Regions from separate parts of the Pseudoduganella lutea genome, predicted to be linked through region 1. Evidence: predicted binding sites of a transcription regulator. Region 1 holds the regulator's gene; each other region holds the start of a gene.

What was found. Region 1 encodes sigma-54, which starts transcription at its own class of promoters, with help from an activator protein. Its sites were predicted from a motif close to TGGCANGNAANCTGCTTT; they were not measured.
Region 2: the regulator sigma-54 is predicted to act here: its motif matches at 6,793-6,810, upstream of EWM63_RS31570 (urease accessory protein UreD).
Region 3: the regulator sigma-54 is predicted to act here: its motif matches at 5,847-5,864, upstream of EWM63_RS15675 (PEP-CTERM sorting domain-containing protein).
Region 4: the regulator sigma-54 is predicted to act here: its motif matches at 5,768-5,785, upstream of glnA (type I glutamate--ammonia ligase).

What each region holds. Positions count from the first base shown of each region.
Region 1 covers NZ_CP035913.1:2,477,515-2,485,318, reverse strand. Annotated here, with positions in the region: gene EWM63_RS10515 (KdsC family phosphatase) at 1-342, shown strand, start outside; gene lptC (LPS export ABC transporter periplasmic protein LptC) at 368-961, shown strand; gene lptA (lipopolysaccharide transport periplasmic protein LptA) at 993-1,586, shown strand; gene lptB (LPS export ABC transporter ATP-binding protein) at 1,587-2,348, shown strand; gene EWM63_RS10495 (RNA polymerase factor sigma-54) at 2,434-3,909, shown strand; gene hpf (ribosome hibernation-promoting factor, HPF/YfiA family) at 4,001-4,357, shown strand; gene EWM63_RS10485 (enoyl-CoA hydratase/isomerase family protein) at 4,565-5,647, shown strand; gene EWM63_RS10480 (amidohydrolase family protein) at 5,655-6,638, shown strand; partial or broken gene EWM63_RS10475 (IS5 family transposase) at 6,833-7,804, opposite strand, start outside.
Region 2 covers NZ_CP035913.1:7,489,145-7,496,948, reverse strand. Annotated here, with positions in the region: gene EWM63_RS31600 (aldo/keto reductase) at 1-781, opposite strand, end outside; gene EWM63_RS31595 (TetR/AcrR family transcriptional regulator) at 887-1,462, shown strand; gene EWM63_RS31590 (SulP family inorganic anion transporter) at 1,563-3,215, shown strand; gene EWM63_RS31585 (DUF885 domain-containing protein) at 3,212-4,960, shown strand; gene EWM63_RS31580 (hypothetical protein) at 5,115-6,224, shown strand; gene EWM63_RS31575 (hypothetical protein) at 6,474-6,704, shown strand; gene EWM63_RS31570 (urease accessory protein UreD) at 6,841-7,704, shown strand; gene EWM63_RS31565 (urease subunit gamma) at 7,729-7,804, shown strand, end outside.
Region 3 covers NZ_CP035913.1:3,696,521-3,704,324, forward strand. Annotated here, with positions in the region: gene EWM63_RS15650 (type II TA system antitoxin MqsA family protein) at 1-263, shown strand, start outside; gene EWM63_RS15655 (gamma-glutamyl-gamma-aminobutyrate hydrolase family protein) at 374-1,138, shown strand; gene EWM63_RS15660 (glutamine synthetase family protein) at 1,250-2,620, shown strand; gene EWM63_RS15665 (aspartate aminotransferase family protein) at 2,727-4,136, shown strand; gene EWM63_RS15670 (high affinity choline transporter 1) at 4,191-5,654, opposite strand; gene EWM63_RS15675 (PEP-CTERM sorting domain-containing protein) at 5,938-6,582, shown strand; gene EWM63_RS15680 (catalase) at 6,657-7,804, opposite strand, start outside.
Region 4 covers NZ_CP035913.1:1,797,072-1,804,875, forward strand. Annotated here, with positions in the region: gene corA (magnesium/cobalt transporter CorA) at 1-688, opposite strand, end outside; gene ntrC (nitrogen regulation protein NR(I)) at 1,016-2,500, opposite strand; gene glnL (nitrogen regulation protein NR(II)) at 2,560-3,681, opposite strand; gene EWM63_RS07485 (DUF4124 domain-containing protein) at 3,678-4,175, opposite strand; gene glnA (type I glutamate--ammonia ligase) at 4,291-5,706, opposite strand; gene EWM63_RS07495 (rhodanese-like domain-containing protein) at 6,043-6,498, shown strand; gene EWM63_RS07500 (TonB-dependent receptor plug domain-containing protein) at 6,759-7,804, opposite strand, start outside.

The DNA.
Region 1 (7,804 bases):
GCGCGCCGTTCGCCGCAGGTGGCGGCCCGCGCCAGGGACCTGGCGATCGAGTTCGTGCACCAGGGCGGCCATGACAAGCTCACGCCGTTCAAGGCGCTGCTGGACCAGTTGAACCTCACTGAGGAACAGGTGGCCTTCATCGGCGACGACGTGGTCGACATTCCGATCCTGTCGCGCGCCGGTTTCGCGGTGGCCGTGCCGAATGCCCGGCCGGAAGTACTGGCGCGCGTGCACCACGTGACGCAGCACCGCGGCGGCCATGGCGCGGTGCGCGAAATCTGTGAATTCGTGCTGCGCGCGCAGGGCAATTACGAGCGTGTCATGGCCCAGTTCCTGGCCTGAGCGCTGACGTCTACAGGGAGACAGGATGCGTAACCAGCGAACAGCACACCGCTACCGGCTGTCGATCGGCATGGTCCTCGCGCTGCTCGGCGCGCTGGGCTCGTTCTGGCTGCTCGAGCTGATGAACCGGGCCGGCGGGGAAATGGAAGCCGGCATCAAGGTCGACGAGCCCGACTACATCGTGGAGCGCTTTTCGTTCGTGCGCATGTCGGAGACGGGGCAGCCCAGCTACATCATCTCGGGTGACAAGCTGACGCACCGGCCGTCCGACGATTCGTCGGAGATCGACAAGCCCGTGGTGCGCAGCATTTCCGGCGACAAGCCGCCGATGGATATCCGCGCCGAGCATGCACGGGTCGACGAGGACAATACGCGCGTGACGCTGACGAAGAACGTGAACATCCACAGGACAGCGTCACCCGCCGCGCGGGAAATGCACCTGGCCACCGAGCTGTTGACGATCTATCCGGACGAGGACCGCATGGAAACGGACCGGCCGGTGCGCATGCAGAGTGGCGGCGCGACCGCCACCGGCGTTGGCATGAAGGCCAACAATGCCACGCGCCAGTTGCAGCTCGGCCAGGGCACCATCGTGTATCCGCCCCGTGCGCGGCAGTGAAGCAAACAAGAATCGCAGATAGGAATCGAAGATGAAGAGACTCATATTGTCGGCGCTGCTGCTGCTGGGCGCGGCGGGCTTTGCCGCCGCCGAAAAGGCAGACTCGTACAAGCCCACCGAGATCAACTATGGCCGCCTCGATGCGGACGACGTGAAGCAGGTCTACACGTTCACCGGCGACGTGACGCTCACGCGTGGCACGCTGCGGATGAAGGCCGACAAGGCCGTGGTGACCTACACGCCGGACGGCTACCAGCTGGCCACGCTGACCGGCGGCGGCAAGAAGGTGGCGTTCCGCCAGAAGCGCGACGGTGAAGGCGACCAGTGGATGGAAGGCGAAGCGGACCGCATCGAATACGACGAAAAGGCCGAACTGGTGAAGATGTATTCGAAGGCCAAGATCCGCCGCCTCGAAGGCACGAAGCCGAGCGACGAGGTGGAAGGCGAGTTCATTTCGTACGACAGCCGCCGCGAGTTCTTCAGCGTGCGCAATTCCAGCACGGGCACCGACAAGCCGGGCGCCGGCCGCGGCACGATGGTGATCCAGCCGAAGCGCACGGCGCCGGCTCCCGCATCGACTCCCGCCACCACGCAACCGCCGGCCGCGCCGGCAGCGGGGAACTAGATGGCGCGCGAGCAGCAAGATTGCAGCAGCACGCTGATCGTGCGCGGATTGCAAAAGAGCTATGGCAAGCGCCAGGTGGTGCATGACGTGTCCCTGCAGGTGGCCTGCGGCGAAGTGGTGGGCCTGCTGGGCCCGAACGGTGCCGGCAAGACCACGTCGTTCTACATGATCGTGGGCCTGGTGGCGTCGGACGCCGGCACCATCGATCTCGACGGTACCGACATCTCCAGCCTGCCGATCCACAAGCGCGCCACCCTCGGCCTGTCGTACCTGCCGCAGGAAGCATCGGTGTTCCGCAAGCTGACCGTGGAAGAAAATATCCGCGCCGTGCTGGAGCTCCAGAAGGTGGACGGCAAGGCGCTCGGCAAGGCCGAGATCGACAAGCGCCTGAATGCGCTGCTGGCCGATTTGCAGATCGAGAAGCTGCGCGAGAACACGGCGCTGTCGCTGTCCGGTGGCGAGCGCCGCCGCGTGGAGATCGCCCGCGCACTGGCGACCAATCCCCGCTTCGTGCTGCTGGATGAACCGTTTGCCGGCGTGGATCCGATCGCCGTGATCGAGATCCAGCGCATCGTGCGCTTCCTGAAGGAACGCAGCATCGGTGTGTTGATCACGGATCATAACGTACGTGAAACGCTGGGCATCTGCGACCGGGCGTATATCATCAATCAGGGCAGCGTACTGGCCTCCGGCCGGCCCGATGACATCATCGCCGACGAGTCCGTCCGCCGTGTCTATCTTGGTGAGCACTTCCGCATGTAACCGCGTCGACCGCGTTGCGCCACGCGTTGTTCCACTGATAATGAGCATAAACCAGCCGTCTTGAACCAGCAGCCATGAAACAGCCATGAAACAGTCCTTGCAACTGCGCACTTCCCAGCACCTCGCGCTGACGCCGCAATTGCAGCAGTCGATCCGGCTGCTGCAATTGTCCACGCTGGAGCTGCACCAGGAACTCGAACAGCTGCTGACCGATAATCCGCTGCTCGAGCGGCTCGACGATCCGCTCGACCGTTCCGTGCGCCTGCTGGGCGATGGGGCGATCAACACCACGCAGGCGCCGGGCGAGGCGCCGCCCGAAGGCGGCCCGCCGCAGGATGCGCCGGCCGCCCCGGAACCGGAGCCCTACGAGGGCGGCGAAGGCGAAGGCCTCGACCCCGGTGCCGGCGATACCGACTGGAGCAGTGCGGGCAGTGGCAAGGGACCGGACGACGACGATGGCCGCCCCCAGCTCGAGGCAAGCCATCGCAGCCTGCGCGAACACCTGATGGAGCAGATGCGCGTGACGGTGCTGGAGCCGCGCGACCGCGCCCTGGTGGAGCTGATCATCGATGCGCTCGACGATAACGGTTACCTCGAGGAGAGCCTGGAAGATATCCATGCGCGCATGCCGGAAGAGCTGGAGATCGAGTTCGACGAATTGCGCACCGCGCTGAAGCTGCTGCAGAGCTTTGATCCGGCCGGCATCGGTGCGCGCAACGCTTCCGAATGCCTGGCGCTGCAGATCCGCCGCATGCCGGGCGTGCCGCTGGTCACGCGGCGGATGGCGCTGTGCATCGTTGAAAAACACTTGCAGTGGTTTGCGCAGCGCGACTTCAACAAGCTGAAGAAGGCACTCGATTGCGACGATGAAGACTTGCGCGAAGCGCAAGCGGTGATTCGGCAGTGCAATCCGCATCCGGGCGCCGCCTTCGCGGCCGACGTGTCAGACTATGTCGTACCGGATGTCGTGGTGAGGAAAGGACGCAATGGCTGGATCGTCACGCTCAACAATGACGTGATGCCCCGCCTGCGCGTGAATGCGCTGTATGCCAGCCTGCTCAAACAGGGCAAGGGCGAAACGCAGATGAATGCGCAGCTGCAAGAAGCCAAGTGGCTGATCAAGAATATGCGCCAGCGCTTTGACACGATCCTGCGCGTGGCCCAGGCCATCGTCGAGCGGCAAAAGAACTTTTTCTCGCATGGCGCGGTGGCAATGAGACCCCTTGTGTTGCGTGAAATAGCTGATACACTGGGTCTTCACGAGAGTACTATCTCTCGGGTAACAACTCAAAAATATATGCTCACCCCGCATGGCATGTTTGAGTTGAAGTATTTTTTTGGCAGCCACGTCGCAACCGAAGCTGGTGGGGAAGCTTCCTCGACTGCGATCCGGGCGCTGATCGTGCAATTCACAGGAGCCGAAGACCCGAAGAACCCTTTATCCGACAGTAAGATTGCGGACATGCTGGGTGAACAAGGCATGGTGATTGCGCGACGCACTGTTGCCAAATATCGCGAAGCATTGAAAATTCCCCCAGTCAGCCTCCGCAAGTCCTTGTAAGCAATCTGTAGTGTATGGGTTCCTCTGCGCCGCCGCATTTTGATGGCGGAAGCCGCACGAACCTGGATTGATCTTCTTTAGGAGTGTGTGTATGAATCTGACCATCAGTGGACACCATATCGACGTAACCCCTGCCATTCGCGAGTATGTGCAGAACAAGCTGGAACGCGTTAGACGGCATTTCGATCAGCTGATCGATGTAAGTGTGATCCTGAGTGTAGATAATCTCACCGAGAAAGAAAAAAGGCAGAAGGCGGAAATCAACCTGCGCATGTCGGGCAAGACCGTGTTTGTCGAAAGCGTCGCGCAGGACCTGTATGCGGCCATCGACTCGCTGATCGACAAGCTGGACCGGCAGGTCATGAAGCACAAGGATAAAGTGCAAAATCATAATCATGAAACCATCAAGCACCTGAGCGAGATCGAGATTCCCGCGTCACCCGCATAACGCCGGGTGCAGGTCGCAGCCGGCTGGCTGCTGCAACAGAAGGGCGCGCAATGCGCCCTTTGTTACGTCCGCACCTCACCGCATCCCGGCAGTTCACCGCAGTTCACGGCAGTTCACCTTCAGTTCCTCTTCAGTTCACCTTTTACACCCACACGATCCGCATCCATGGCTAGAATGAGGCCAATAACGACAACGATGCGAGACACCATGACCGACCACGTCCATACCAAGGTGCGCAATGGCACCGGCTTCATCACGCTCGACCGACCCAAGGCATTGAATTCGCTGTCGCTCGACATGATCCGCACGATCACCGGCACGTTGCTGGCCTGGCGCGACGACAGCGACATTGCCGCCGTCGTCGTCCGCAGCACCACCGAAAAGGCGCTGTGCGCCGGTGGCGACATCCGCTTCTTCCATGCGGCCGGTACAGCGACGCCGCAAGGCGGCAGTGCGCAGATCGAGGATTTCTTTACCGAGGAGTATGCGCTGAACTACCTCGTGTACTGCTTTCCCAAGCCCTACGTGGCCCTGATGGATGGCGTGGTGATGGGCGGCGGCATGGGCATCGCCCAGGGCGGGCCGCACAGCAGCGTGCGCGTGGTGACCGACCGCACGCGGCTGGCAATGCCCGAGGTGAACATCGGCCTGTTCCCCGACGTGGGCGGCAGCTATTTCCTGTCCCACGCGCCAGGCAAGCTGGGCGTGTACCTGGCGCTGACGGCGCTGACGATCGGCGCGGCCGACGCGATGTATTGCCGGCTGGCCGATCACTATGTGCCGGCGGCCGAGCTGCCGCAACTGGCCGACCTGGTCGGCTCCACGGCCGGGGCGGGGCTGCGCGAGGCGGTGGGCATGTTCGGACGCTCGCTGCGCGACGAGGCCGGTCCTTCCGAGCTGCAGGCGCACCGCGCGCTGATCGACGACCATTTCACCCAGCCCTCGGTACCCGACATCGTGGCCTCCCTGCGCCGCGACGATCATCCGTTCGCGCAGAAGACGCTGGCCGCCATGGAGCGCCGCTCGCCGCTGATGATGTGCGTGACGTTCGAGATGATACGGCGCGGCGCAACGATGGGCGTTGCCGATTGCCTGCGGATGGAACGCAACCTGGTGCGCCGCACCTTCGAGCATGGCGAGATCATCGAAGGCGTGCGCGCGCTGGCGATCGACAAGGACCATGCGCCGCGCTGGAACCCGCCGACGCTCGATGGCGTGACGGAGGACATGGTGGCGCGCTTCTTCGAACCCGCCTGGCCCGCCTGGGCCCATCCGCTGCGCCACCTGTGAGGCCACCATGGACCGCCGTAACTTCCTGACATTCGCCGCTGCCGCCATGGCATTGCCGGCCCGGGCCGACGATGCGGCAGCTGCCGACATCGTGCCGCTGGTGGACCATCACCAGCACCTGTTCAGCCCGGCAATGGCGCGGCTGCTCGACAGTGGGGCTGGCGGCCCGCCCGTGATCACGGCCAAGGACCTGATCGCGCTGCTCGATGCGGCCGGCATCCGGCGCGCCGTGCTGCTGTCCGTCGCCTATGTGTGGGGCAGTCCGGCGCGCAAGATCGACGACGAGCATGCGAAGGTGCGCGCCGAGAACGACTTCAACGGCGCGCAGGCTGCGCTGTACCCGGACCGGCTGCGGGCCCTGTGCAGCGTGAATCCGCTGAAGGATTACGCGCTGGAGGAACTGGAACGCTGCGCGGCGCTGCCCGACCTCAAGCATGGGCTCAAGCTGCACTTCGGGAACTCGGACGTGCAGCTCGAGTTGCCCGAGCACGTGGCGCGCCTGCGACAAGTGTTCGCGGCCGCGAACGCAAGGAAAATGGCGATCGTGGTGCACATGCGCGCATCGGTATCGAAGCGCCGGCCATACGGCGCCGCCCAGGCCCGCGTCTTCCTCGAGCAGTTGCTGCCAGCCGCACCGGACGTGACGGTGCAGGTTGCGCATCTGGCCGGCACCGGGCCGGGCTACGGCGATGCGCCATCCGACGAGGCGCTGGGCGTGCTGGCCGAAGCTGCCGCGGCAAACGCCCCCGGCACGAAGCGCCTGTGGTTCGACGCGGCCACGATGGCCAACCCGGACATCACGCCGCAACAACGGGAAAAGCTGGCACAGCGCATCCGCCAGATCGGCGCCGACCGCATCCTGTTCGGCTCGGATGCCGCCGCCGGCAAGAACCTGCGCCCCCGCGAAAGCTGGGCCGCTTTCCGGCAGCTGCCGCTGACCGAGGCGGAGTTCAAGCGGATCGCGGGGAACGTGGCACCGTATATGCGATAAAGGGCGGTGTGCGCTTGCAAGCGCACACTCCGTTGCATCGCCTGGCTTAGTGGGCACCTCGAATAACCGACGATTTCAGCCTGGACCCAAAAAAATGGTGGCGTAGGGGAAGAGCCTCGCCGCCAATCTGGCCATCCATGGCCTTTTCGCCGCCCGAATCGACCTTTTTAGGTGATCCAGACGGACTTCGGGCGTTAAAACGCCACGACCGCCGCCTCCGTCAGGTAGCAAAGGCGACGCAAATTGTATGCGGAGGCTTTCCAGTTCAAATGCAAGGTGGCGCGTGCCAAGCCGATCGAACGCACCACCTTGTCGCCCATCTGCGCCAGACTGGCAAAGATATGCTCCACCCGTGCACGGGTTTTGGCGATACGCTTGTTGCGCTGCTCTTGCGTCGTCGAGATCGCCTTGTCCTTGGTGCCTTTGCGCTGGATGTGCATGCGCCAGCCTTGTCCTGTCAGGCGCGCTTCGCGCTCGCCATCGACATAGTCCTTGTCGGCATACAAGTCGCGACTGGTATTGCTCGGATCGAGCACATCTTCAAAGTGGAGGGTGTCATGTTCGCTGCTCGTGCTCACCTTGATTTTGCGAATCAGCTTTTAGCGCTTATCGGCGTTGGCCGAAAGCTTGTAGCCGAAGTAGGACTTGCCATGTTTCTTCGTCCACCGTGCATCGGTATCCTTCTTACGGCGCTTGGCCGGCGACCAGTCTGCTGGCATGGCATTCTCGGCAACGATGGCCTTTTCTTCTTTATTGAGCGACTGCTTCGGTGCCTGAACAATGCTCGCATCGACCATTTGCCCGCCCCGGGCAATATAGCCATGCCGGGCCAGTTGCCGATTGACCGCTTCGAACACGCTCTCGCTGGCGCCAGCCTTGATCAGGCGCTCCTTGAAAGCCCAGATCGTGGTGTGGTCCGGGATCTGGCTCGAATCATGCAGCCTGGCGAAGCTGGAAGCTCAGCCGGTCGAGCAACTGGAACTCCATCTGTTCGTCCGACAGGTTAAACACTTGCTGGATCAGCAGAATCCGCACCATCACTTCGGTAGGAAACGGTGGCCGGCCACCGCGTTCGCGACCTGGTCGCGGTGCGGCTTCGTCAACGGCGCTGGCCAGCGCCGCGAAGTCGACGTGTCGTTCCAGCACTTGCAGCGCGTCGCCTGGCT
Region 2 (7,804 bases), 2.5 Mb from region 1:
GCGCGTCGACCTCGGCGGCGACGGCCAGCACGGCGTCCAGCGTGGCGGTGGCGCGCGTGGAATCCTCCAGGTGCACGAGCCGCCCGCCGAAGCCCTGCAGCCGGCCCTGTTCATTGTTGCGGTATTTGCCCGTCAACAGCCCGCCGCCGAGCGGCGACCACAGTGCGCCGCCCAGGCCGAGGCCTTCGATCATCGGCAGCAGTTCGCGGTCCGCGCCCCGTTCGGCGAGGCTGTATTCCATCTGCACGCCGGCCAGCGGTGCCCAGCCGCGCAGTTCGGCGATGGCGTCGGCGCGGGCGATGCGCCAGGCGGGGAAGTTGGACAGCCCGGCGTACAGGATCTTGCCGGCGCTGACCAGGTCATCGAATGCGCGCAGGATTTCCTCGACCGGCGTGTGGGCATCCGCGAAGTGGGCCCAGTAGAGGTCGATGCGGTCCGTCTTCAGCCGCCGCAGGCTGGCCTCGACGGATTGCACCATCGCCTTGCGGCTGTTGCCGGTGCCGCCGACGCCGCCTGGGCCGGCCAGCGTGAACTTGGTGGCCAGCACGAAATGGTCGCGGTCGGCGGCGATGAAGTCCCCCACCAGCGCTTCGGACTGGCCGCCCTGGTAGCCATCGGCCGTGTCGATGAAGTTGCCGCCGGCGGCCGCGTAGCGGTCGAACACGGCCTTTGCCTCGTCGCGCTCGCTGCCATAGCCCCAGCCGGTGCCGAAATTGCCGGTGCCCAGTGCCAGTTCGGAGACGCGCAAGCCGCTGCGGCGGCCAAAGCTTTTGTAAAGCATGGTGATTCCTTCACGGTGGTTCATCTGGTTACATGACGTTCGTCATTTAAGAAGCTTATATTACGACCATCATGTATAATGTCAAGCATCTTTTCAGGAGGCAGCATGAGAGTTTCGCGCGAACAGGCGGCGCAGAACCGGGAACGTATCGTGGACACGGCAGCAAGGCTGTTCCGCGAAAAAGGCGCCGACGGCATCGGCGTGGCGGACCTGATGAAGGCGGCGGGCCTCACGCATGGCGGTTTCTACGGCCATTTCGATTCGAAGGAAGCGCTGCTGGGCGAAGCGGCGAGCCGTGCGCTCGACGGAGCTGGCGACCACTGGCAGGCAATGATGGCGCAGCAACCCGGCGACGCGCTGGGTGCAGTAGTGCGCTCCTACTTGTCGCCCGCGCATCGAGACAATCCGGGGCAGGGCTGCGCGATCTCCGCGCTCGGTGCCGACATTTCACGCGCCGGGCCAGCCGTGCGCGATGCGGTGACCGCACGCGCGCAGGCCCAGTTCGCGCTGCTGGCGGCGGCATCGCCGGGCAGCAGCGACGACGAGCGCCGCCGCCATGCGATCGCCACCTATGCCGCAATGGTCGGCGCCATGGTGCTGGCGCGGGCCGTGTCGGATGAAGCCCTGTCGCAGGAAATCCTGGCAGCGGTGACCGCCACGCTGGTGGCGCCGCCGGCGTGACAGCCGGGCTCGTGTCCGATTTCAAGCCTGGCCCCATGGTGGACACGAACTCTGCCGTGATAGGCTTGCGCCTTTACAGGTCATAACAGGTTTCATCAGCATGCTCGACTGGCTCAGACATTACCGCCGCGCGGCGCTGCCCGGGGATATTGGTGCGGGGATCGTCGTGGCCATGATGCTGGTGCCGCAGGGGATGGCCTATGCGCTGGTGGCCGGCTTGCCGCCGGTGGCGGGGTTGTATGCCAGCATCCTGCCGCCGCTCGTGTATGCGCTGTTCGGCAGCAGCATGACGCAGTCGGTGGGGCCGATGGCCATCGTGTCGCTGATGACGGGCGCGGTGATCGGGCCACTGGCCGCCGGCGCGCCCGGCCTGCACAGCGTGCTCGCGGCTCAGTTGGCGCTCGTGGCGGGAGCGGTGCTGCTGCTGTGCGGCCTGCTGCGGCTGGGCTTTCTCGCCAATTTCTTTTCGCGGCCCGTGATGAGCGGGTTCACGGTCGGCTCGTCGCTCGTCATCGCCTGGGGCCAGGTCAAGCCGCTGCTGGGCGGGCCGCTGCAGCACCCGCACCTGCCGAGCGCGGTGCTTGGCTGTGTATCGCTGGCGCTGTTGCTGCTGGCGAGAAGCCATCTGGCAAGGCTGCTGAAACGCACCGGCATGCCAGCCACGGCGGCGGACGTGCTGTCGAAGCTGGCGCCGATGGTCGTCGTGCTGGCCGCCACGGCCGCGGTCGCGGCTGGCGTTGCCGGCAGCGGCCACGGTATCCGGCTGACCGGACCCGTGCCCACGGGGCTGCCGCAACTGAACCTGGCCACGTCGCCATCGCACTGGCGCGAGCTGCTGCAGCCGGGGCTGCTGATCGGCTTCGTCGTCTTCCTGATGAGCATGAGCGCGGCGCAGACGCTGGCGCAAAAGCGCGGTGAGAAGCTCGTGTCGAACCGCGAGCTGGTCGGCCTGGGCGCGGCCAACGTGGCCAGCATGGTGTCCGGCGCGTTCCCCGTCACGGGCAGCCTGTCGCGCTCGGCCGTCAATTTCGCCGCCGGCGCCAACACGCCGCTGGCCAGCGTCATCTCCGCCGTGCTGCTGGCCATGGCGCTGGTACTGCCCACCGGCTGGCTGGCGCTCTTGCCGCTGCCGACGCTGGCGGCAACGATCATCGTCGCCGTGCTCGGCATGCTGGAACTGGACACGCTGAAAACGGCGTGGCGCTACGACCGTGGCGATGCGCTGGCCTGGCTCGTCACGTGCATCGGCGTGCTGGCGCTGGGCGTGGAGGCGGGCGTGATCGTCGGGGTGGTGCTGTCGATGGGCACGCTGATCTGGCGCGCCAGCCGGCCGCACATCGCCGTGCTTGGAAGGATTCCCGGCACCGAGCATTTCCGCAACGTCGAGCGCTATGCGGCCACGCGTTCCGAGGCGGTGCTGATCCTGCGCATCGACGCGAACCTGTTCTTTGGGAACGTGGAAGCCGTCAACGAACGCATCGAGGACGAACTGCGCGACCATCCCGCCACGCGCGACCTCGTGCTGACGATGCTGGCCGTCAGCTCGATCGATACCACGGCCCTGTTCGCGCTGTCCGAACTCAATGCCAGCCTGCGGGCACGCGGCATCGGCCTGCACCTGGCCGAAGTGAAGGGCCCCGTGATGGACCGGCTGCGCGACAGCACGCTGCTGGACCAGCTGAACGGCAAGCTGTTCCTCAGCACGGCGATGGCCAGCGACTACCTGAACACAGATAACAAGGACCATCCATGACAAAGATCGGCGCGGCGCTTGCCGCCTGCCTGTTTGTGCTCCCATTTGCCGCCACGCCGTTCGCCGCCGCGGCGCCCGGCGATGGCGATGCCCGCCTGCGGGCCATCTACGAAAGTGAATGGCAGTGGCGCCAGCAGCAGCGGCTGGAGAACGAGGAAGATGAAACGGACGGCATCGCGGCGGCCTTGCCGCAGGTCGACGCCGCCAGCCAGGCGGCGCGCCGCGAACGCTGGGAAGACGTGCTCCGGCAGCTCGACGGCGTGCCGGAAGCGGACCTGTCGCCGGCCGAGCGCATCAACCTTGCCGTGTACCGCGCGCAGGTGGCGGCGCTGGCCACGAACGTGCGCTTCCGGGAATACGAAAAGCCGCTGAACGCCGATTCCTCGTTCTGGTTCAACATGACGTACGAGGCGCGCAAGCCGTTCCGCACGCAGGACGACTACGCCGGCTACGTGGCCCAGCTCAATGACGTGCCGCGTTATTTCCGCGAGCAGGTCGCCAATATGCGCGCGGGCCTGGCGCGCGGCTTCACGCCGCCGAAGGTAACGCTGGCCGGCCGCGACGCGACGATCGCCGTCGTGGCAGAAGCGAAGCCCGAGGCCACGCCGTTCTATGCGCCGTTCAAGGACATGCCGGCCACGATCCCGGCCGCCGAGCAGGCCCGCCTGCGCGCCGCGGCGGTAAAAGCGATCGGCGAGCACGTGATCCCGGCGCACGCCGAACTGCTGCGCTTCATGCGCGGCGAGTATGTGCCGCGCGCTACGCAAGACCTGGCCGCGGAGCGCTTGCCGGACGGCAAGGCGTACTACCAGTCGAAGATCGTCGAATACACGACCACGGGGCTGAACGCCGACGAGATTCACCGCATCGGCCTGGCGGAAATGGCGAAGATCCGCGCGGAGATGGCGGCCGTGATGCAACAGGTGAAGTTCGACGGCGACCTGCCGGCCTTCCTGCGCTTCCTGCGCACCGATCCGCGCTTCTATGCGAAGACGCCGGAAGAACTGCTGATGCGCGCCGCCTGGGTCGCGAAGAAATTCGACGGCAAGGCCGGGCAGTATTTCGGCCGCTTGCCGCGTAGCCGCTTCGCCATCATTCCGGTGCCGCCGGACCAGGCGCCGTACTACACGTCGGGCCGCGGCGGCCCGGGCGTCTACCTCGTCAACACCTACGACCTGCCGTCGCGCGCGCTGTACAGCCTGCCCGCGCTGACGCTGCACGAATCGGCGCCCGGCCATGCCTTCCAGATGCCGGTGGCAATGGAGCAGCGTGGCCGGCCCGCGTTCCGCAATGCCTACATCTCCGCCTATGGCGAGGGCTGGGCACTGTACTCCGAGCGGCTCGGCACGGAAATGGGCATCTATGAAACGCCGTACGAGGTGTTCGGCATGCTCAGCTATCAGGCCTGGCGGGCATCCCGGCTCGTCGTCGACACGGGCATCCACTCTAAAGGGTGGACGCGCGAACAGGCGCAGCGCTACCTGATGGACAACACGGCCCTGTCGCGCCACGAGGTGGAAACGGAAGTGGACCGCTATATCTCATGGCCGGGGCAGGCGCTGTCGTATTACCTGGGGCAGATGGCGATCGTCGACGCAAGGAAAAAAGCCGAAGCTGCGCTGGGCGCGAAATTCGACATCCGCGCGTTCCACGACACGGTGCTGGAACTGGGCTCGGTGCCGCTGCCCGTGCTGAAGGCCAGGATCGACCGGTTCATCGACGAAGGCGGGAAGGGGCCGTATTGATTGTTGCGCCGGCTCCCGGAATGACGACCTGGAACCCCTGGTATCGCCTTGCCCGACTTTTGATTTGCAATCGAATGCTCCGCGTTGTGACATTGCGTGTATTTTGCATGGCCGACCGCATGGTAAAGTTGCCATTTAATAATCGGTCCGGTCCATGTCGCCTATTCTTGCCCGAGTCACCAGGCTCGCCCTGCCTCTTGTCCTTTCCGGTCACGCAAGCCTTGTATTTGCAGCTGATTGCCTGTCGAATTTCAGCGTCGGTACCGGCCCTGACAAAGGCATCGCGTTTACCGGCTTCGCCACGACTACCGGCAGTGCGCCGGCCGCGTATGCTGCCGTGCAAGCGGTATTGGAGAGGAATGGCTGGTCCGTAACGGCAAAGGATGCCGCCAGTCTTGCCGTGGTGGCGCAAAATAGCCAGCGTACTGCCAGTGGACGGACTGGATCGCTGGGTTTGTCGTTTGCCAATGTGCCGGGCGGTGTTTCCTTGGCACTGGTCTACAACAATCCGCCTGGTGTCGAATCTCCGGCATCCGCGGTCCGCGAACATTTCTGCAAAATCGCCGGCGACATCGCTGCGGCGGCGGCGGCAACCGCGTCAACGGTTGCGCCGCCGGCCGCAGCGGGCGCGCCGCCATTGGGGCCGACGCCGGCCGGCGGTCGCGCCGCATCGGCCGACGCGAGCGACGTGGACGGGAAATTGTGTCTTGCGGGCGCCTGCCTTGGCATGACGGCTGCACAGGCGTCAGCGTTAAACCTGCAACCGACCGGCAACATGAGGTTTCACTACAACCCACGGCTCAGCCATGCATACGGACTGGATGCCAAGGGCGCGCGCATCAGGTTCTCGGACATGGGGGATATGGACAGCAAGTTGTTGAGCGAATTTGCAGGAACCGTCAAGACGATTTGTGCGATGAGCTCTGCAAGCGCGCAGCTCAAGGCCAGCGACGGCCAGCCCATCCGTTTGCTCTTCAGTCCCACGATCAGAAATGGTCGCAGCGTCCTGGTCCTCGTGCAGATCGCCCGTCGCTTGCCGACCGATTTGAGCAAATCCGCGCGCGAACGGTTCGAGGCAACCGCGCGCGCACAATATGGCAACGCTTACGTTACGCGCTTTTCTGCCACGCCCACGCGGCCCATTGCAGGAATCGACGAAAGTGGCATGAGCGCGGAGTTGCAGCTCAAGCTTCCGCATGACCATACCATGCCCGGGAAACTGATGGAGCAGCCGGGTTGTTCGGCCGCACCACGGCTCGATTAACCCGCAGCCATATCGCATCGGCCAGGCAGGGATCCGTGCACGTGGCCGAGGGCACGGTCAGCCATATCGTCTGCACATACCTGGGATGCCTTGCCATGCGGTCTGGTGGCCGCCACAGTAAGGTCTGCACCATCATGTTGCAACATTGCTTCGTTAATGAATCTTTATGCGCAATATTGCCGATTTGTCGTCATAATGGTGCAAACGTTCTCAACAGCATTGCTTTCTCAACCTTACTGGACTACCGCCATGCCGCTTTACCAGATCTGGTACAACGACGCCGACCAACCGCTGGTCGTCAACACGCCCTATCGCCTGCGCGATATTGAAATCGCCGGCGAAATCATCCGCAACGAGCACCGCCAGAATCGCCAGAGCGCCGATCCTGCCGGCCTGACGGTGCGCGAACTGCTGCGCGTGAACGGTTTGCGCAACGTGCGCTACACGCTGGACGAGAGCGAACCCGTCGATTTGCGGTAGCGATGTGAGAATTCGCGGATAGATTGCACCATGGCGGTGCACTCGCCCCGACATGGTGCATCGACACGGCGCAATGCCGTCTAAATGCTGGCACGCAACTTGCTGTTAGCACAGGGTTATCGTTAATTGAACGCCCATGCCCGATTGTCCGGAACGCCCGCTTGCGCAAGACCTGGCCCCGCCGCCGTACCATGCCGCGTGGCGGGCGCAGCTCACGCTGGCGTTTACCCGCGATAGCGATACCACACGCTTGACGCGGCGCGAGCACAGCGGCCCGCTGCGCGTGCAAAAACCGCTGTATCCCGAAGACCCGTCCATCTGCCACGCCATCATCGTCCATCCGCCCGGCGGCGTGGTGGGGGGCGACGAACTGGCGGTCGACGTCCGCCTGAACGCCGACACCTATGCACTTCTGACGTCGCCCGGCGCGGCCAAGTGGTACCGCGCCAACGGGCGCGTGTCGCGCCAGCGCATCCACCTGTCGGTCGATGCGGGCGGCGCGCTGGAATGGCTGCCGCAGGAAACCATCTTCTTCAACGACGCCCACGTCGAACTCGACCACCACGTGACGCTGGCGGCGGACGCGAGCTATCTCGGTTGTGAAATCCTGTGCCTCGGGCGCCGCGCGTCCGGAGAAACGTTTACCAAGGGCCGGGTCGGCCAGCGCACGTCGGTGCGCCGTGGCGGCCGGCTGCTATGGTGGGAGCAGGGGGCGCTGACACCGGCCTCACTGGCCAGCCCGCTGGGCTTGGGTGGGCACACGGTGTCGGCGATGTTGCTGGCCGCCGGCAAGCCCATTGGCGCCGACACGGTGGCCGCGCTGCGCGCGCTGGCCGACGGCCCGTGCTACGGCGTCACCCACATGAAGAACGTGCTGTGCGTGCGCTGGCTCGGGCAGGACAGCGAAGCCGCGCGCGAGCTGATGCTGGCCGCCTGGCGCATCGTTCGCCCGGCGATGCTGGGCCGCGCCGCCACCGACCTGCGCAGCTGGCGCACCTGACGCCGCATTCCAAGAAAGAGATCCATGGACCTGACCCCCCGCGAAAAAGACAAGCTGCTTATTTTTACCGCCGGCCTGCTGGCTGAACGCCGCCTGGCAC
Region 3 (7,804 bases), 1.2 Mb from region 1:
TCGACCGCTATGACGAGCTGGTGAGCCAGTTCCATCGCCGCGTCGATCACGAGCTTGTCGAGCCCGCATACATCCGGGCCGTGCGCAAGAAACTGCGGCTGGACCCGCGCGAGGCCGATGAGCTGATCGGCAGCGGCGGCAATGAATTCGCCTGCTATGAAGCGGGCAGGGTGCAACCGCATCCATCCACTGTGAAGCTGCTCAGGCTGCTCGACCGGCATCCGGATCTGCTGGCGGAATTGCGGCTGGACGAAAACGCGTAAGCCGCGTCAACGGCTGAGTTCGCCGCAGTTATGTACGCGACCGAACAGTCGAATATTTCGCTTTGTGTTACATTAAAAACATCGGTCACCAACGTTCATGGAGCCGCCTTATGCGCCGTCCTATCGTCCTCGTACCAGCGTGCACCCGGCAGATCGGGCATTTCCCGAATCATGCCGCCCAGAACAAGTATGTGAACGCCGTCGTTCTCGGCGCGCGCTGCATGCCCCTGGTATTGCCCGCGCTGGCCGAACTGACGGACATGGAAGCGGTGCTGCACGTGGCGGACGGGATCATGCTGACCGGGTCGGCATCGAACGTGCATTCCGACCTGTATGGCCAGCCGATCCGTAATCCTTCACTGCCGCTGGATGCGGCGCGCGATGCCACCACGTTGCCGCTGATCCGCGCGGCCGTGAAGCGGGGCATTCCGATCCTGGGCATCTGCCGCGGCTTCCAGGAAATCAACGTGGCGCTCGGCGGCACGCTGCACCAGGCCGTGCAGGAACTGCCGGGCATGATGGACCACCGCGACCGTGAAGACGATTCGCTCGAAGTGCAGTACGGCCCGGCCCACCCGATCTACCTCACGAAAGGGGGCAAGTTCGCGGAAATGCTGGGCAACCCGGAGGAAATTACCGTCAATTCCCTGCACGGCCAGGGGATCGACGTGCTGGCTCCCGGCCTCACCGTGGAAGCGGTGGCGCACGACGGGCTGGTGGAAGCTTATACCGTGGATGCCGCGCACGGTTTCACGCTGGCGGTGCAGTGGCACCCCGAGTGGCGCATCACGGAAAACCCCGACTCCATGAAGATGTTCCTGGCCTTCGGCAATGCCTGCCGCGAATACCAGGCGCGCCGACAGGAGCGGGGTTGATGACTACCTACGAGGCCTGGTCGGGCGGAATCCCATAGCTGTTCTTCCATGTGAAGTTCGAGGGACGCGGCCCGCACCCGGCTGCGCACATTGACTTACTTGGAGCAAAGCATGGCAATCCGCGAAAATTTCACCTACACCGACATGGACGAGTGGCTCAATGAAAAACGGGTCACTGAAATCGAATGCCTGGTGCCCGACCTGACCGGCGTCGCCCGTGGCAAGATCCTGCCCCGCGGGAAGTTCACGCAGGAGCGCGGCATGCGCATCCCCGAGGCAGTGCTGGGCATGACCGTGACCGGCAATTCCCCCACCGACGACCCGGCCTACGACCGCGCAATCTCGCAGACCGACCGTGACATGATCCTGAAGGCGGACCCCGGCACGATCACGATGGTGCCATGGGCCACCGACCCCACCGCGCAAGTCATCCACGACTGCTATTTCGCCGACGGGCGGCTGGTGGACTTCGCGCCGCGTTCCGTGCTGCGCCGCGTGCTGAAGCTGTACGAGGACAAGGGCTGGAAACCGGTGGTGGCACCCGAGCTGGAGTTTTATCTCACCGCCAAGATCTCCGATCCCGACCTGCCGCTGAAGGCGCCGGTGGGCCGCAGCGGCCGTGCCGAAACGTCGCGCCAGGTGTACAGCATCGATGCCGTCAACGAGTTTGATCCGCTGTTCGAAGACATCTACGACTATTGCGACCTGATGGGGCTGGACGTGGACACGCTGATCCACGAGATCGGCGCCGGCCAGATGGAAATCAACTTCCTGCACGGCGAGCCGCTCGGCCTGGCCGACAAGGTGTTCTTCTTCAAGCGCACCTTGCGCGAGGCGGCGCTGAAACACAATATGTACGCCACCTTCATGGCCAAGCCGATGGCCGGCGAGCCCGGCTCGGCAATGCACATCCACCAGAGCATCGTCGATTCGAAAACGGGCTGGAACATCTTCTCGAACGAGGACGGCTCGCCGTCGCAGCTGTTCAAGCACTACATCGGCGGCCTGCAGCGCTACATGCCCTGCGCGCTGGCGATCGTGGCGCCATACGTGAATTCGTATCGCCGCCTGGTGCGCCACACCGCGGCACCGATCAATATCCAGTGGGGCGTGGACAACCGCACCGTGGGCTTCCGCGTGCCGGAATCGGGCATCCAGGACCGCCGCGTGGAAAACCGCATCATCGGCTCGGATGCCAACCCCTACCTGGCACTGGCCGTCACGCTGGCGTGCGGCTACCTGGGCATGACCGAACATCTCGAACCCACCGAAATCACGCACGGCAGCGCCTACGAAATGAAGTACGAGCTGCCGCAAGGGCTGCCGGAAGCATTGGGCCTGCTGCGCCGCGAAGAAAAGCTGCGCGGGGTGCTGGGCGAGCGCTTCATCGACGTGTATGCTGCCATCAAGGACCTCGAACACCAGGAATTCATGACCGTCATCAGCCCCTGGGAACGCGAGCACCTGTTATTGCACGTATAATTGCACGTATAAACGGTTTATACTGATTCTATGAGCTGAACCCTTTGCCGGCCGGTGGCCGGCTGTCGCGTGGCCCGCGTGACCGCGCCTTCACCAGGAGGCAACCATGACCACCACCCCGATCGTGCCGGAACTGCCGGACACCAAGGGCTTGCAGCGGCTCGATGCCGCGCACTACCTGCACCCGTTCACGGACCACGCGGCGCTGGCGCGACAGGGCGCGCGCGTGATGGTGCGCGGCGACGGCATCTACCTGTGGGATTCGGACGGGCGAAAGGTGCTCGATGCGATGTCGGGCCTGTGGTGCGTGAACGTGGGTTATGGCCGGCGCAGCATTACCGAGGCGGTGGCGCGGCAGATGGATACGCTGCCGTTCTACAACAGCTTCTTCAATACCACCACGATTCCCGCCGTGCAGCTCGCCGCGAAGCTGGCGAAGATCGCGCCCGCCGGCTTCAACCACGTGTTCTTCACCGGTTCCGGTTCGGAAGCAAACGATACCAACGTGCGCATGGTGCGCCGCTACTGGGACCTGGCCGGCCAGCCCGAGCGCACGGTCATCATCAGCCGCCATAACGCCTACCACGGCAGCACCATGGCCGGGGCGTCGCTCGGCGGCATGAGCGGCATGCACGTGCAGGGCGGCCTGCCGATTCCCGGCATCGTCCACATCGGCCAGCCGCACTATGCCGACCACGGCGTGGGCATGACGCCGGACGAATTCGGCATCCACGCGGCCGGCTGGCTGGAAGAGCGGATCAAGGAACTGGGGCCGGGCAAGGTGGCCGCGTTCATTGGCGAGCCCATCCAGGGCGCCGGCGGCGTGATCATTCCACCGGCCACCTACTGGCCGGAAATCCGCCGCATCTGCGACAAGTACGACGTGCTGCTGATCGCGGATGAAGTGATCACCGGCTTCGGCCGGCTGGGCACCTGGTTCGCATCGGAACTCTATGGCATGCGGCCTGACCTGATCACGTTCGCGAAAGGCGTCACCTCGGGCTACGTGCCGCTGGGCGGCGTGCTGGTGGGAGAGCGCGTGGCCGATGTGCTGGTCCGGGGCGGCGACTTCAATCACGGCTTCACGTATTCCGGGCACCCGGTGGCCTGCGCCGCGGCGCTGGAAAACATCCGCATCCTCGAGGAAGAGGGCGTGGTGGAACAGGTGGCGCACGATACCGGGCCCTACCTGAAACAGCGCTTTGCCAGCCTGTCCGCCCACCCGCTGGTCGGCACGGCCGACAGCTTCGGCTTCGTGGCCGGGCTGTCGCTGGTGCGGCGCAAGGCCGCCAACGTGCATTACCAGGTGCGCTTCGACCCGGCGCTGGGCGTGGGCATGGTGTGCCGCGCGCACATGTTCGAGAACGGCATCATCATGCGCGCGGTGGGCGACAGGATGATCATCGCGCCGCCGCTGGTGACGACGCGCGACCAGGTCGACGAGATGATCCAGAAGATCCGCCTGTGCCTCGACCTGACGCTGGCCGATGTCACGGCACGGGGCTGGCTCGGCTGACCAGGCGCCTGCCGCCCGGTCCCGGGCGCCTTGCTTTCCGCTTCTCTTCTTGTTTTATGCCTTGGCGCCCGCGACGTGCGCCGGCTGCTCCTGCCGGTTCTTCAGCACCTGCGGTGCCAGCGAACCGACGATCATGCCGGCCAGCGCGGCCAGCAGGCCGGCCAGCTGGCCCGGGAACGCTTCGCCCAGGTCGCTGATCTGCGGGAAGAACAGCACCCACACGAGAATGCCGGCGCCGATCGACAGCACCGCGCCCTGCGTGGTGGCGCGCCGCCAGTACAGGCCCATCACCAGGGGGATGAACGCCCCCACGAGCGTTACCTGGTAGGCGGACGACACCAGTTCATAGATCGACGTGCCCTGCATCACGATCGCATACACCAGCACCAGCGCGGCGAAGATCACGATCGTCACGCGCATCGCCAGCAGTTGCTGGCGGTCCGTCATGCCCGGGCGCATGTTCTTCAGGATGTTCTCGACAAAGCTCGTCGATGGCGCCAGCAGGGTGGCCGACGACGTGCTCTTGATGGCCGAGAGCAGCGCGCCGAAGAACAGGATCTGCATGACGAGGGGCATCTTCGTCATCACGAACGTGGGCAGCAGGCGCTGGTAATCGTTCTTGGCCAGTTCCATCGCGCTGTCGCCCATCACGACGACCGCGGCGGCCACGATGAACATCGGCACGAAGCCGAAGATGATGTAGCTGGCGCCGCCGATCACGGCGCCGGTGCGGGCCGTGGGCGCATCCTTGGCGGACATCACGCGCTGGAACACGTCCTGCTGCGGAATGCTGCCGAACATCATCGTGATGGCGGCGGCAAAGAAGAACATGATGTCGGTGAACGTGGGTTCGGGCCACAGGCGCCACAGGTCGGCACGCTGCGCCATGTCCAGCACGTTGCCGGCGCCGCCCGCCAGGTCGGCCGCGAAGAATGCGATGACCGTCATGCCCACCACCAGCACGATCATCTGGATGAAGTCGGTGATCGCCACGGCCAGGAACCCGCCCACCACCACGTAGATCAGCACGGCGAGCGTGCCGATCACCATGCCCGCGGCCGGTGCCAGCGCGCCATTCGTCAGCACCGCGAAGACCAGCCCCAGCGCGGTGATCTGCGCGGCCACCCAGCCCAGGTAGCTGAGGATGATCGCCACCGAGCAAAACACTTCGATGCCCTTGCCGTAGCGCTGGCGGTAGTAGTCGCCGATCGTCAGCAGGTTCAATTTATACAGTTTCGTCGCGAAGAACAGGCCAACGAGGATCAGGCAGGTGCCGGCGCCGAACGGGTCTTCGATCACGGCATTCAGGCCGCCCTGCACGAATCTCGCGGGTACCCCCATCACGGTTTCGGCGCCGAACCAGGTGGCAAACGTTGTCGTGATGACCATGATCAGCGGCAGGCTCCGGCCCGCAACGGCGAAGTCGCTGGTGTTCTTGACCCGCGTGCCCGCCCACATGCCGAGGCCCAGCGTTCCCAGAAGATAGAGCGCGACGAAAATGATCAGGGTGTTGTTCATGCAAGCTTTCGGGAGCGGAAATGAGCGGGCGGAAAATTCCGGATTATAAAGGCTGGATGCGGCCCCGGGCGCAACTTGCCGGCGATTTGTCGCCGGATGTTGCATGCCGGGACGGCCCATGGTCGGCGGCCGGCCGTCGGGAAACTTGACGTGCCATGCAAGATGCCAGTGCCATGCGGGGCGTCGTGGGCGTGGCATGGGTTATGCGAGATCAACCTGTAGAAATCAGCGCGGTTGCGCCAGCGGCCCGCTGGCCGTCCAGTCATTTCCCAAGGAGCCCGTCATGGAACGATTCTCGCAGTTGATCAGGGCAACGATCCTGTCGTTTGCCGTGGTGGCCAGCGCGCAGGCGTTACCGCTGTCCACGCTGCTCGCCGGCGGCACTCTGGGCGCAGGCGGCCTCGCGTTCACCCACTTCAGCGCCAGCTACGCCACGTCGGACCCGTTGCGGGTTTTCAATGCCGGGAATATCGACGTGACCGCCATTCCCGACGGGTCGCCGTTTGGCGCGGGACTGCGATTCATGGTGAGGGAAGGCGAACTGACGGTGCAGGGCGCGGGCGCCCATGCCTTCATCGACCTGCGGATGGGTTTTCGCGTGGCGGCGCTCGATCCGGCATCGCCCGCGTCGGGGGTGGCGCTGACGATGACCAGCAACGGGATCGACATGCGGCAGCAGGACCATGGCGTCACCATTGCGCATCATGTGCGCGGTGGCCCCGGCATGGCCGGCTTCCTGTCGCAGCCCGAGCTGTGGGTCGCCAGCGACTTGCTGGTGTGGGCGGCCGACCGGGGCGATACGGCCGCGCTGATCGTGTTTTCGCAGCATTACGACCTGGAAGTGCCGGAGCCCGGCAGCCTGCCATTGCTGGCGGTTGCCGGGCTCGCGGCGATGGCCGTGCTCGGAAAGAGGCGACCCACGTCGTGATGCCTCGACGTGGGCGGCGCCGAGCGAGTCAAGCCGTGCCAGGCAAGCCCGGCCCGGCATGTGGTGCCTTGCGCTTACTCCTTCAGCGCGGCGGCCAGGTCGGCCACCTTTGCACCATCGGCACCCACTGCCTTGACGAGGCGCTTGCCGTAGTCGGCATCGGCCCGGTAGAAGTGCGACAGCATCGTGTACAGGCTGACCTGGTTCTTCACGCGCTTCAGGTCACCGGACAGGTTGGCGATCAGGTCATCCTTGTCCTGCGCCGACAGGGCGCGGTAGTAGTCGCCGGCCTGCTGGAAATTCAGCGTCCTGGCGATGCGCTGCTGCTGCGTGGTACCGGCCAGCGGCAGGTTGCTGCTACGGGCGTTCGGATCCTCGGCCAGGTTCGCGATGCGGCTCGGCTGGTAGTTCACGTGACCCTTGCGGCCATCGATGTTCATCGCGCCATCCTGCTGGTGGTTGCGCACGGGGACCACGGGCTTGTTGATCGGCAGCGACTGGAAATTGGCACCCAGGCGGTGGAACTGCGTGTCCACATAGGAGAACAGGCGGCCCTGCAGCATGCGGTCTTCCGACGCTTCGATGCCCGGCACGAGGTTGCCCGGTGCCATCGCAACCTGCTCGGTCGCTTCGAAGAAGTTCTCCGGCACCTTGTTCAGCACCATCGTTCCCACCTTGCGCTCGGGGACATCCGGCCAGATCTTGGTGGCGTCCAGCGGGTCGAAGGCGAACTTGTCGAGCTCTTGCGGTTTCAGGATCTGCACCGTCAGGTCCCAGGTCGGGAACTTGCCGGCATTGATCGATTCATACAGGTCCACCGTGGCGTGGCTGGTGCTCTTGCCCTGGATGACCGGGATTTCCTGCGGGCGCAGGTTGCGTTCGCCCTGGCGCGATTTCCACGCGAACTTCGCGTACACATACTCGCCCTTGGCGTTGACCAGCTTCAGCGCGTGCACGCTGCTGCCGTTCATCTGGCGATAGTTGGCCGGCGTGCCCCAGTTCGAATACACGCGGGTCAGCATCGCCGTGGCTTCCGGCACGTGGGAGAAGAAGTCGAACACGCGCTCCGGTTCCTGCACATTGGTCACCGGGTCCGGCTTGAGCGCGTGGATCATGTCGGGGAACTTGATCGCATCGCGGATGAAGAAGATCGGCAGGTTGTTGCCGACCAGGTCCCAGTTGCCTTCCTGCGTATAGAACTTGGTGGCGAAGCCGCGCGGAT
Region 4 (7,804 bases), 680 kb from region 1:
GGGCCAGGTGGTCGTGCACGTCGCGGAAGTATTCCTGGCTGTTCGCGCACACGGCCGGCACGCGGCCGCCGTGCAGCTTGCCGATCGCATCGAGCAGCGGCGCCACCGCATGGCGCAGGGTCATCACCTTGCGCTTGAGGTCATACAGGCGCTCGATATTGTCACGCTGCGAGGTGCCCGTGAAGATGCGTTCCTCGATCTCCTCCAGTTCCGATTCGAACGCGTCGACCAGCGGGAAATAGCGGTCGACCACGGCATCCATCAGCGCATACAGCACGAAGCCGGCACCATGGCGCAGCAGGTGCGGCTCGCGCTCGGCGCGGGCGCGCACGCCCATCAGGTCGTGGCTGCTGTTCTGGCGCGACGACAGCACATAGTTGTGGCCGACGAAGATGTCGATCTCGCCGACGACGAGTTCCTCCCCTTGCGGCTCGACCGTTTTCACCACGACGAACAGCGAATCGCCATACTCCTCGATCTTGGGCCGCTGGTGGCCGCGCTGCGCATCCTCGACGGCCAGTTCGTGCAGGCCGAACTCGTGCTGCATCTCGGCCAGTTCGGGCGGCGTGGCGTCGCGCATCGCCACCCAGACGAACGCATCGTTGTGCGCGATGTAGTCGCTGATGTCGGCCACTGGCAGGTCGGCCAGCTTGCGGCCATCCTGGTAGGCGACGCAGTTGATCAGCATGTGCAGTCCAAAAAAATAAGCTCCCGGTTGTGACACCGGGAGCTTACCTGAAAACCGCTTACTGCCGAGCTCGTGTCCACCTTGAAGGTGCCACAGGGAGTGACGCAGGGATTTCGTGGAGCATGCTCCGCGCCTGCGGAACGATGCGGCCCTGCATGGCCGCAGCTTCGCGGAACATGTTCCGCGCCTGTGGCACGGTGCGAGCCTGCAGGCTCGCACTCCTTCCAGGCCCATCCGGACACGGACTCGACGCTAATTGACGGCTAGAGCTCAGCCCGTGTCCGATTTGAGGGTTGACCCCAAGGTGGACACGGGCTGAACCGTGGGCTAGTCCTCCTTGGCGCCATCAATCCCCAGTTCGGCGATCTTCCGGGTGATGGTATTGCGCCCAATCCCCAGCCGCACGGCGGCATCGTTCTTGCGCCCGTGCGTGTATTTGAGGGCGGTGCGGATCAATGCGGATTCGAACTGCCGGCCCAGCACGTCCATCACATCCTGCTGGCCGTCGGACAGCATCGTGGCCGCCTGCAGTTCCAGCAGCGACAGCCAGCCGTCCGGGCCGGGGGTCGCGGGGGCGGTGGCGGAGGCGAACGGCATGCTGTGCGCCACATGGGGCGGCACCGGCACCGGCAGCTCGGGCGCGGCTTGCATGGCGCCCTGCCCTTCGGACAGTTCCAGCGGCAGGTCCTTCACTTCCACGGTCTGGCCGGGCGCCATCACGGTGATCCAGTTGCACAGGTTTTCCAGCTGGCGCACGTTGCCCGGCAAGTCGAGGCTCTGCAGGAACGCCAGCGAGGCGTCGCTCATGCGCTTGGCTTCCACGCCGAGCTGCCGGGCGCTCTGCACCAGGAAATGGCGCACCAGGATGGGGATGTCCTCGCGGCGCTCCCGCAAACTGGGCAGCCGCAGCCGGATCACGTTCAGGCGGTGGAACAAGTCTTCGCGGAACAAGCCGTCGCGCACGCGCTGCTCCAGGTTCTGGTGCGTGGCCGTGATCACGCGCACGTTCGCCTTCAGTGGCTGGTGGCCGCCGACGCGATAGAAATGCCCGTCGGACAGCACGCGCAACAAGCGCGTCTGCAAGTCGAACGGCATGTCGCCGATCTCGTCGAGGAACAGCGTGCCGCCTTCGGCCTGTTCGAAGCGGCCGCGCCGCGTGGCCTGGGCACCGGTGAACGCGCCCCGTTCGTGGCCGAACAGTTCCGATTCCAGCAGATCCTTCGGAATCGCCGCGGTATTGAGCGCAATGAACGGCTGCGCTGCACGCGGGCTATGCTTGTGCAGCGCGCGCGCCACGAGCTCCTTGCCGGAGCCGGATTCGCCGGTGATCAGCACCGTCACGTTCGATTGCGACAGGCGGCCAATGGCGCGGAACACTTCCTGCATCGCCGGCGCCTGGCCGAGGATCTCGGGCGTGTCCGCGGGGCCGGATTCCACGCTGGCTTCGCGCAGGCTTTCGTCCAGCGCGCGGCGGATCAGTTCGACAGCCTTGTCGATGTCGAACGGCTTGGCAAGATATTCAAAGGCGCCGCCCTGGAAGGCTGCCACGGCCGAATCCAGGTCGGAAAACGCGGTGATGATGATGACGGGCAGGCCCGGCAGCCGCGACTTGACCAGCGACAGCAGGTCGAGGCCGGAATCGCCCGGCATGCGAATGTCGGAAACGAGCACCTGGGGTGTCTCGTATTCCAGCGCAGCGATCGCATCGCGCGCATTCGCAAAACTCTTTGTGGCGAGGTTTTCCCTCGCTAACGCTTTTTCCAGTACCCAGCGGATCGATTCGTCGTCATCGACAATCCAGATTGGCTTCATATGTGATGTGCTTCCCGCAATTTGGATTCATCAGGCACTTCAGCCACCGGCCCCCCGGCTTATGGCAGGGGCAGCAGGATGCGGAAGTCCGTAAAGCCGGGCCTGCTTTCGCATTCGATGACGCCCATGTGCTGGTGCACGAAGGTTTGCGCCAACGTCAAACCCAGGCCGCTGCCGCCATCCCTTCCCGATACGAGCGGGTAGAAGATGCGGTCGCGGATCTGGGGCGGAATGCCCGGTCCGTTATCGATGATATGCAAATCTAATGCCAGGTTATAACGGACCTTTGCCAGCGTCACCTGGCGTGCCACGCGCGTCTTGAACGTGAGCTGCGCGTCGCCTGTTTCGATGCGGTCGGCCAGCGCCTGCGCCGCGTTATGGGCGATGTTCAGCACGGTCTGGATCAGTTGTTCCTTGTCGCCCCGGAACTCGGGCAGCGAGGCATCGTAGTCGCGCACGATCGCCAGGCCGGCAGGGAATTCGGCCAGCATCAGGCTGCGCACGCGCTCCAGGACTTCGTGGATGTTGACGTCGCCCACGATGTGGGGGCGGCGGTGCGGCGCGAGCAGCCGATCGACCAGCGTCTGCAGCCGGTCCGCTTCCTTGATGATCACCTGCGTGTACTCGCGCAGCTGCTGCAGGTGCAGCGGCGGCAATTCCATTTCCAGCAGCTGCGCCGCGCCGCGGATGCCGCCCAGCGGATTCTTGATTTCATGAGCCAGGTTGCGGATCAGCTCCTTGTTCACCTGGCTCTGGTCGAGCAGGCGTTCTTCGCGGTCCAGCTTCATCTGCTGGACCGTTTCGCGCAATTCCAGCAGCACGCTGCCGTCCGGCTCATCCATCGCGCTGGCGATCGCGTGCACGTGCAGCGGTTCGCGCGCCGGGCGCTCCAGGGTCAGTTCCTGGCGCAGGTCGGAAAACTTGTGGGCGCGCGCCTGCGCGATCACGTTTTCAAAGTCGGTCGCATGGGTAAACAGGTCGCACAGCCGCTGGCGGGACAAGGCCTTCAGCGAGCTTTCCAGCATGTTCTCGGCCGCGGCGTTGGCGAAGGCGATGCGGCCATCGGCATCGACGATCACGACAGCCGATGCCAGCAGGTCGAGGCCCGCGAGCGTGTGGGAACGCGGGATGGCGCCCGCCGCCGCAGCCGCGGCACGGGCGATATTGGTCACAATTTTCATCGTATGTTGGCGATCTCGCGCTGTAGCGCTTGCACGTTCTGTTCCGAGCGGGCGATGGCATCGCGCAGGTTGGCCACCCGCTCCTGGTACTTGGCGTAGTTGCGCTCGTCACCGCGCCGTTCCGGCTCGCCGTTGTTGAATTCACGGCGCAGCTCGCCAAGCTTTTGCGTTTCGGCGTTCAGTTCGTCGGTCAGGATCTGGCGGCGGTCGGCATCGCGGGCCTTCTGTTCAGCCACGTCCACACGGGGAAACGCTGATGGGCTCGTACGCGGCGCCGGGCTGGCAGCCGATGCGGACGGGCTGGCACCCTGCGCGCGCGGCCGCGGCAGCTCCCGCGGCGGCGGCGCCGGAATAGCCGCGTTCGGCAAATCCAGCAGTACGCAAGCCTTGCCGCGGACCTGGCGATCCGTGTATTCCTTGCGCCCTTCGGCATCCGTGCAGCGGTAAATCTGCGCCGACGCGCCAGCGGTGGCCGTAAGCAAAACCAGTAACAACGAGCAGCGTGCGATCATGCCCCGACTATACAACAACCGAAAAAAAACGCGGGGATGGCTCGAAGCCCTCCCGCGCTCATTGGCTACCGGCATCGATGTCCCGGCAGCGTCGCCATTACAGCGAGTAGTACATGTCGAACTCGACCGGGTGCGTCGTCTGGCGCATGCGGGTCACTTCCGTCATCTTCAGTTCGATGTAGGCATCGATCATCGAATCGGTGAACACGCCACCGCGGGTCAGGAACTCGCGGTCCTTGTTCAGGTGATCCAGCGCTTCTTCCAGCGAGGCGCAGACGGTCGGGATCAGCGCGTCTTCTTCCGGCGGCAGGTGGTACAGGTCTTTCGACGCTGCTTCGCCCGGGTGGATCTTGTTCTGCACGCCGTCCAGGCCGGCCATCATCAGCGCGGCGAAGCACAGGTACGGGTTGGCCAGGGGATCCGGGAAGCGCGTCTCGATGCGGCGGCCTTTCGGGTTCGCCACGTGCGGGATGCGGATCGAAGCGGAACGGTTGCGTGCCGAGTAGGCCAGCTTCACCGGTGCTTCGTAGCCAGGCACCAGGCGCTTGTACGAGTTGGTGCCCGGGTTGGTGATCGCGTTCAGCGCCTTGGCGTGCTTGATGATGCCGCCGATGTAGTACAGCGCGAAGTCGGACAGGCCGGCATAGCCGTCGCCGGCGAACAGGTTTTTGCCGTCTTTCCAGATCGACTGGTGCACGTGCATGCCCGAGCCGTTGTCGCCCACGACAGGCTTCGGCATGAAGGTGGCGGTCTTGCCGTAGCTGTGCGCCACGTTCCAGATCACGTACTTCATGTTCTGCGTCCAGTCGGCGCGTTCGACCAGGGTCGAGAAGCGGGTACCGATTTCATTCTGGCCGGCGCCGGCCACTTCGTGGTGGTGCACTTCGACCGGGATGCCCATCGATTCGAGGATCAGGCACATTTCCGAGCGCATGTCCTGGAACGAATCCACTGGCGGCACCGGGAAGTAGCCGCCCTTGACGGTCGGACGGTGGCCGCTGTTGCCGCCTTCGATGTCCTTGTCGGTTGACCACGATGCTTCGTCGGAGTCGATCTTGACCGATGCGCCGGACATGTCGATCTTCCACTTCACGGAATCGAAGATGAAGAATTCCGGTTCCGGGCCGAAGTAGGCGGTGTCGCCCAGGCCGGACGATTTCAGGTAGGCTTCGGCGCGCTTGGCGATCGAACGCGGGTCGCGGTCATAGCCCTTGCCGTCCGACGGTTCGATCACGTCGCACTGCATGAACAGGGTGGTTTCTTCGAAGAACGGATCGATATTGGCGGTGCTCGGGTCCGGCATCAGGATCATGTCCGATGCTTCGATGCCTTTCCAGCCTGCAATGGAAGAACCGTCGAAGGCGTGGCCGCTTTCGAACTTGTCGATATCGAAGTGGGACACAGGCACGGTCACGTGCTGCTCTTTACCACGGGTATCGGCGAAACGGAAGTCGACGAACTTGACTTCGTTGTCTTTGACCAATTGCAGGACTTCTTCGGCGGTACGTGCCATTACTCATCTCCTAAGTGAAAAGGGCTGCCGTCACATTGTGCGGCGGTAACTCGCGTACTGTAATGCATGAAGCGTGCCAGCACAAAGCTTCTATGGATATGCAGCGAGTTACATTGATCTTGCTCCCTACGGAAACTAAAATCATCCGTACGGAAACGCACGGCAAAATGCACCAAGTTTGCGCATCGCTGCGGGCGCCCAATTTTGGTGCGCGCCAGGTATTTTGCACCAGTTTCGCGCACTGCGCCCCAAAATGTGGCATGAATGTCCAGGTGCAATTTTTACCTGCAGAAATGCCTTCGATGTTAGACACAGATCCCAAGGAATTAACGCCAAATGAGCACCAACGACATTCTGGAGCAGGCCCGCGAGCGCGGCCAAGGTCTGCCCTATGCTGGAGCGGTCACGCCCCAGGAAGCGTATGAACTCCTCCAGCAAAACCCGGCCGTACGCCTCATCGACGTGCGCACCAATGCGGAACGCGACTGGGTTGGCCGCGTGGCGATCGCCGATGCGCAGCATGCCGCGGTGCAGTGGAGCACTTATCCGGGCGGCGTGCCGAACCCGGAATTCGTGCCGCAGCTTTCCACAGTGGCCAGCAAGGACGACGTGCTGTTATTCCTGTGCCGCTCGGGCGTGCGTTCGCGTCATGCGGCCAAGCTCGCCACCGAGCATGGCTATGCCAACAGCTTCGACATCCTGGAAGGCTTCGAGGGCGACAAGGATGCCGAGGGGCATCGCAAGACCGTGGGTGGGTGGTGCAAAGCAGGCTTGCCCTGGCTGGGCGCCTGAGCTCCCGTGCCTGGTGTCTGACACTTTTCCGGGCGTCTTATCCGGAAAAGTGTCAGACACCGGTTTTTCGCTCAGGAATCGGCGACATCGCGCGAAAACCGGTGTCTGACACCAAGAAGCCGGTGTCAGACACCGATACGCCGGCGTCGCGAATTGCATCATATTCCGTAACTCAAAAAATGGGGACGTACCCTGTTTTTCAGGAAATGTTGCTCAGAAAATGGGGTACGTCCCCATTTTTAGAGCAACGTTTCTTGTCGTTACAGCGCGTATGTCAGCCGCGCGTAGACGAACCGGCCGGAGCGGCCGAATGGCGAGTAGTTCGTGAACGGGGCGTTGCCGGTGGTGTTCAGCGCGGCGGGATAGGCGTCCGGGTACTGGTCGAACAGGTTTTCCGCGCCCAGTGCCAGCGACAGCGCGTCGTTGATCTTCCAGCGCCCTTCCAGGTCCACCAGCGTTTTTGCCGACATCGTGTGGTCCAGCGCCGGTGTCGTGCCCGGCGTGAGGATCTTGCCGTAGCGTGTCGCCCGGAGGGTGGCACCCCATGGGCCCAGGTTCCACGTGCCGCTGGCGGTGAACTTGGTTTTCGGCGTGCCCTGCTCGAACGTCAGCACATTGACGCGGTCGAACAGCACCGGCGCCGGCGACAGCGCGGCCAGTTCGGCCGTCTGCGGCACCTTGTCCACGCTGGTATCCGTGTAGTTGCCGGCCAGCGTCAGGTCGAAGCGGCCCGCGGCGCCCAGGTTCCACGGGTAGTTCAGCACCACGTCCACGCCTTTCGTCGTGGTGTCGACGCCGTTGATGAAGAAGCGGCCGCCGGCCACGCCGGGGAAGCCGTTCGCAACCAGGTAATTGCGCACGTTCGCCTGCGTGAGGTTTTCCGACAGCACGATGCGGTTGCGGATGTCGATGTGGAACGCGTCGACCGTCAGGCTGCCGCGGCCCAGCTTCGTGACCGCGCCCAGCGAGAAGTTGGTGGACTTCTCGGCGTCCAGCGGCTTCGCGCCCAGCGCCACGGCGGCCGGGTCGTTCGGCTTGAACGTGGTGAGGTCGAACGGCACGCCGTTGATGAAGTTGGTCGACGTGGACGTGAAGAATTGCTGCTGCATCGACGGTGCGCGGAAGCCGTTCTGCACCGAGCCGCGCAGCGCGAAGGCCGGGGTGAAGTCATAGCGAGCGGCCAGCTTGCCGGACCAGTTGCTGCCGAAGTCCGAGTAATGCTCGCCGCGCACGGCGAACGATGCCAGCAGTGACGGCAGGACCGTCGCCTCGAAGTCGGCGAACACGCTGTACGCGGTGCGGTGGC